DNA from 2 places in the Bacillus sp. LLTC93 genome. Region 1 is predicted to be linked to the other one. Evidence: riboswitches for the same ligand, from Rfam matches in the RefSeq annotation. Region 1 holds a riboswitch; the other holds the start of a gene.

Region 1 (3,165 bases):
CCTTCAGGCACCTTTAACCAAGCAAAAAATGATCCCTTCGGTGCAGTTACGTCCCAGCCAATGTCCTTACATGCAGCAATCCATGTATTTCGTCTTTTTTCATAACGATCATTTTGCTCCTGTACGCACGTTTGATCGCTTAAAAGAGCTTCTGCTGCTGCATCTTGAGTCGCTTTAAACAGTGACACAAACAGATGATCCTGATAAAGCTCGATCGCTTCAATGACAGAAGAATTTCCTGCTGCAAAACCAACTCTCCAGCCGGCCATATTATATGTTTTGGACAATGTGTAAATTTCAATACCCGTCTCTTTCGCTCCATCTATTTGCAGGAAGCTGACCGGCTTTTCTCCATCGAATCCAATGCCACCATATGCGAAATCATGGACAACACACAATTTGTGATCTTTCGCAAAAGTCACGGTTTCTTCAAAAAATGCACGACTTGCAGTGGCACCAGTCGGATTGTTTGGGTAATTTAAGTACATCAATTTTGCCTTTTTCTTATCAGCCTCTGACAATAGATGGTAGTCAGGTAAAAAATCATTTTGTTCAAGAAGAGGCATGGTAACCATATGAGCTCCAGCAAGCACGGCGCCAGACCAGTAATCAGGATAACCTGGGTCTGGGACAAGCAGCGTATCACCCGGATTCAAAAGGCATTGAGGCAGTTCAACAAGTCCCGCTTTCCCGCCAAATAAAATCGCGATCTCCGTCATTGGATCAAGCGTAACCCCATATTCTCTTTCATAAAAGGCGGCGGCGGCCTTTTTTAGTTTCGCCGTCCCGCGGAATGAAGAGTATTGGTGATTTTCCGGTTTTGCTACCGCTTCCTGCATGGCTTTGACAATATGCGGCGGGGTTGGCTGATCAGGATTTCCCTGACCTAAATTAATGATATCGGCCCCTTCCTGCACTTTTTTCTGCACTTTTTGGACAAGCGACGCAAAAAACTGTTTCGGTAAATGTTTCAACACATCTGATTGCTGGAATTCCATTTTTTCACCTTCTATTCAAGTTACATGACAATACACTCACTGTAATAGATTGTTTTATGAATTGTAAAGCAATTTTGAAAAAAGATTGACATGTGAAGAGCAGCTCTGATAATATTTTGAATTAAGAAATACATGCAGACAAAACAATTACATATTGATTTCTCTTATCGAGAGTTGGGCGAGGGATTTGGCCTTTTGACCCCAACAGCAACCGACCGTTAATACCACTGTGAAGTGGGGCGCAGCAAGTAAAGCGCCGAGACAATTGTCTTATAGGGCACGGTGCTAATTCCATCAGACGTATGTGCTGAGAGATAAGAGAGGCTTAGAGCATACACGCCATCAAGCCTCTTTCTCTCAGGAGAAAGAGGCTTTTTTATATGATTTGGAGGGGAAGCAATTGGTTACACTTACGGCATCATATGAAGAATTAACAGAGAGCTCGGCAGTTGTACTCGCAATTAGACTTGGCTTGATCCAAGAAAGTAGTCATTTAACATGTACTGAAATCGGTGACGGAAATTTAAATTACGTCTTTCATATCTTTGATCACAAACGTGAAAATGGCTTGATCATCAAGCAGGCACTGCCTTATGCAAAGGTGGTTGGGGAGAGCTGGCCGCTTACATTAGACCGTGCAAGAATTGAAAGTGCTGCACTGATTAAGCAGTCAGAATATACACCGCATCTCGTACCAACAGTCTATTATTCTGATACAGCTCTTGCTGTGACAGCAATGGAGGATCTATCACACCTGGAAATCGTCAGAAAAGGGCTAATTGCCGGAAAACAATACCCGTATTTATCAGCTCATGTCGGTGAATTTTTAGGCAAAACACTATTTTACACATCTGACTTTGCCACAAATCCTAAAATCAAAAAACAATTCGTGAAGCAATTTACAAACCCTGACCTTTGTGACATCACAGAAAAACTCGTCTTCACAGACCCTTTCTTTGATAGTGAAACAAATGACTTCGAAGAGGAATTAAGAGAAGATGCCGAAGCATTGTGGACCGATCTTGCAGTGCAAGCCAAAGCAGCAGAACTAAAGCGAATTTTCTTAACCTCAGCTGAAACACTGGTTCATGGAGATCTTCATACAGGCAGTATTTTTGCAAGCGAGACTGAAACAAAGATCATTGATCCAGAATTCGCTTTTTACGGTCCCTTTGGATTCGATATCGGTCACTTTATTGCCAATCTACTGTTGAATGCTTTATCTCGTGAAAATGAGCAGGATCAGCAGCACCTTTTTGATCATGTTGTCAATGTATGGGCAACATTCAAAGAAGTGTTCACAAAAGCTTGGAAAGAAGACAGCATTGAAGCGTTTAGTGTATCGGACAGCTTTTTAGAAACAACCTTTGACCGTATTTTAAAAGAAGCGACAGGCTTTGCTGGCTGTGAGCTAGTTCGCCGAACCATTGGTCTTGCTCATGCCGCTGATCTTGATGCCATTCCATCACCAACTAAACGAATTCAGCAGAAAAAAGCAGCACTTACGCTCGGAAAAACTTTCATCAAACAATATCATACAGTGGAAACAGCGTCTGACCTCGTCGCATTATTCCAGCAATCTGTAAAGGAGTGACGGGTTTTGTCTAAAGAATTTGAAGTTCCCCGTTCCGTCGAATGGGAAGAAAACCATATTAAAATTTTGAATCAGCAAAAATTACCGGCTGAAACCGTATTTGAGCATTTATCTACTAAGGAAGATGTCTATGATGCGATTGTGACGTTAAAAGTGCGCGGAGCACCTGCTATTGGCATTACAGCCGCTTTTGGGCTTGCGCTCAGTGCCCAAGAAATTGATACAGAAAAAATTGATGTCTTTCAACAAGAAGTAGCTCGACTAAAAGAATACTTAAACAGTGCTCGTCCAACCGCTGTGAACCTTACCTGGGCATTAGACCGACTGCTTCAGCGCATTAAGCGTGCTGCTTCGGTGAATGCAGCCAAAACAGATCTTGTCCATGAAGCCATTCAAATTCAAATCGAAGATGAAGAAACATGCAGGCAAATCGGTCAAAATGCCCTCCAGCTCTTTAAATCAGGTGACCGTATTATGACCATTTGTAATGCAGGCTCCATCGCAACGAGCCGTTACGGAACAGCGCTTGCTCCTTTTTATTTAGCCAAAAAGAAAAATCTCGATCTTCATATT
Region 2 (3,165 bases), 200 kb from region 1:
TTCATCTTCCTCTCAATGTTCATATTTATTAGATGTTAATAGTCGGATTTATGGTTAAATCCCGCCGCCCTGCTCATGAATAGAGCTGCTTTCATTTTTGACTGCCTTCATCAGACTCAGCGCACCAAGTGAGGCAAGCAGTACACTCATCATGATAAAGATAGAGTAATAGTCGCCTTTTAAGAAAAGGCTCACCAGCAGATACGATAGGCTGAGTGATAAAAAGGGTGACACAACCCAAACCTTCAACATCTTTTTCACGATATGTTTATGAAAAATGTTAGGTCCACCCTTTGCCATCCCAAGTCCAATAATGGACGAGGAAGTGATCTGAGTAAGTGGAACTGGCAGCCCAAAAATAGAGCTGACGATGACGAGTCCAGCACCGGTACTCGATAACAAAATCCCTTCACCCGTTTGATAGCGGGTGATTTTCTTTCCGTTTGTTTCTAGCACCCTTCTGCCAAGTAAAAGGGCACCAATTGCGACGAAGATTCCGCCGTAAAGCGTTCCTTGCCCAACAGACAACACACCTGAGGCGACAAGCGGACCGACCGCATTGGCGACATTGTTCATGCCGGCTGAAAATGCCTCTAGAAATCCACTGATAATGAGCAAGACTGACAAGATCGCTGTGCCTTTTTTAGATAACCTGCGTTTAGGGAACATTCTGATGATTTTGACTACAACAAAGGTAAAAACAAAAGCGACAACTGGAATGATGATCCAAAAGGCCACAATGACTAAAATAGATTTCACATATAACACTTTATATGCGACAGCAACACCGACCACTGCCCCTACTGTGACCTCACTTGTTGATAAAGGGATCGCCATCAGATTTGCTATGAAGAGTGATAATGCGGCAGAACCAATGATGATACAAACAATTTCAAGTGTAATCACAGATTCTGGCATAATACCAGAGCTGATCGTTTTGACGACCTCACCGCCGCCAATCACTGAACCTGCTAAAATCCCAACTGCACAAACGCTGAGTGCATAGATGGGCTTTTTAATTGCACCTGACCCATATGCAATGCCCATAGAAGCAGCTGCTCCGCTTGCGCCTATGTTTAAAGCAAAGAATAAACTAAATAAAATTGCGGCGATTTCCATACATTATGCTCCCTTACTCATGTAATCCGCACTCTGTCTTTGCTGTACCTGACCATCTGCCAGAACGCAAATCATCCGCAGTAAATGCTGGCTGTGTACACGGTGCACAGCCGATACTTGGGTATCCTTGGTCATGCAGCGGATTATAAGTAAGATCCTCTCTAGATGCATATCTCCATATGTCCTTCCACGTCCAGTGAATGAGTGGACATACTTTTACTGATTTGAATTTTTCATCCTTATTTAAAAAGTTCGTACCTGCTCGTTTTGGTGACTGCTCTCTTCTTAAGCCAGAAAGCCATACCGGATAGCCAGATAGTGTCTCTTGCAAAGGAATGACCTTGCGCATATGGCAGCAGCTTTGGGGATTTGTTTCCCATAATTTTTCACCATGCTGCTCGTTTTGCTGTTCAACTGTCAATTCAGGTGTTTTCAGAACGATGTCTAATCCGGGGTATCTTTCCTTTACCGCATCAATTGTATCGTACGTTTCCTTGAAATGCAGACCTGTATCTAAAAAAACAATTCTCGCATCCTTTTTTACTTTCGCAATAAGATCAATCAGGACAATGCCCTCAATGCCAAAACTGCATGCATAAACGAGCTGATCACCATAATGACCGTACGCCCATTTCAGCACAGATAGGGCCCCTTTATACAAATCGTCCTCTTGAAATGTAATGGACGGCTCTTGCCAATTTTCGTAAGTTAACATTGTTTCTCCCCTTCCGGAGTACCGTTCATATTGCTACTCTCCGCACTACTTCAATCTAATTTTTTCGTTTTTTTCCACTTGAATCACTTGACCGTCCTGAACAATCAACGTAATCGAACCGAATTTCATATCCCCAATCAGTTCTTGCATGTGCTTCACTAAGTCCTCATCCTGGTTTTGTTTCACTTCCATCTCCTCTTCCTCCTCACCGTTAAAATAAAAAAACTTTCTTTCAGTCCGAAAGAAAGATGAGGAAGCTCACGATTTCCTTATCTTTCAAAATAGAATCATTTTGCAGGAAGTAGCACCTTGCGAATCGCAGGTTGCCGGGTTTCATCGGGCCAGTCCCTCCACCTCTCTGGATAAGAGTTTTAATTTGTATTAAATATTAACACAATTCAAACAAAAGTCAACCCGACTTTATTGATAGGATTAGTTTTTATTTAAATTTGAGTCTATTTTACTATTTTTAACCAAAAGAAAAAGGTCTAAAATGATTTTTATTTTAGACCTTTTTCTTTTTTTCAGCGTGATAGAAAACCTTTGAAGTTCAGGAGGGACGAGCACCGAAGCGCAGACCTGACACAGAATGCGAAGGTTTGTCTACACGCTGAAAGCTGTGCAGCTAAGCACAGCTTTTTAGACCGTTTCTTCCATCCAAGATTCAGAGGAAGGATCTTGTCTCCAGCGTTTTAGTTTATTCATAGCAGAAGGTTCAATTGCTTTTAGTTCCAGTGCTACGTCTGTCAGCGTGTCATAGTCTGTTAGTGTGACATATGGAATGTTTTTCTCTTGAAAAGCTGCAGCTGCTTTTGGCAGGCCGTATGTGAAAATAGCCGCAACTCCGAGTACGTCACAGCCCTCATCTTGAAGGGCAGCGACAACCTCAAGCACACTGCCTCCTGTTGAAATGAGGTCTTCTACGACAACAACCTTTTGACCAGGCGATACGACTCCTTCAATTTGATTGCCTTTTCCGTGTGCTTTTGGCTTACTTCTGACATAACACATCGGCACGTTCAGGCGATCTGCCGCTAATGCCGCATGCGGAATACCTGCTGTCGCAGTACCAGCGACCACTTCAGCTCCCTCAAAATGAGTGAGAATCAGATCTTTTAGACCTTCAGCGATGTCGTGTCTAACTTCCGGGTACGACAAAGTTAGGCGGTTATCACAGTAAATTGGTGATTTGATGCCGCTTGCCCACGTAAACGGTGCGTCTGGTTTTAATGAGACAGCTTTGATTTGTAATAAATGTTTAGCGATTTTCGTTTTCATCCGGCGGTCACTCCCACTCTTTCAAAATTTGATGATAGGCTTCCTTTGGGTTT

What was found. Region 1 has a riboswitch for S-adenosylmethionine ahead of mtnK (S-methyl-5-thioribose kinase). Riboswitches for the same ligand answer to the same signal wherever they lie in the genome.
Region 2: it holds a riboswitch for S-adenosylmethionine, as region 1 does, so the genes downstream of both, C6W18_RS10295 (DUF2292 domain-containing protein) here and mtnK (S-methyl-5-thioribose kinase) in region 1, are expected to answer to the same signal.

The regions. Positions count from the first base shown of each region.
Region 1 covers NZ_PVME01000003.1:365,780-368,944, forward strand. Annotated here, with positions in the region: gene C6W18_RS11320 (pyridoxal phosphate-dependent aminotransferase) at 1-998, opposite strand, end outside; SAM riboswitch class I at 1,161-1,318, shown strand; gene mtnK (S-methyl-5-thioribose kinase) at 1,399-2,592, shown strand; gene mtnA (S-methyl-5-thioribose-1-phosphate isomerase) at 2,599-3,165, shown strand, end outside.
Region 2 covers NZ_PVME01000003.1:164,404-167,568, forward strand. Annotated here, with positions in the region: gene cysP (sulfate permease) at 55-1,119, opposite strand; gene C6W18_RS10290 (phosphoadenylyl-sulfate reductase) at 1,133-1,834, opposite strand; gene C6W18_RS10295 (DUF2292 domain-containing protein) at 1,880-1,984, opposite strand; SAM riboswitch class I at 2,101-2,203, opposite strand; gene pyrE (orotate phosphoribosyltransferase) at 2,474-3,112, opposite strand; gene pyrF (orotidine-5'-phosphate decarboxylase) at 3,120-3,165, opposite strand, start outside.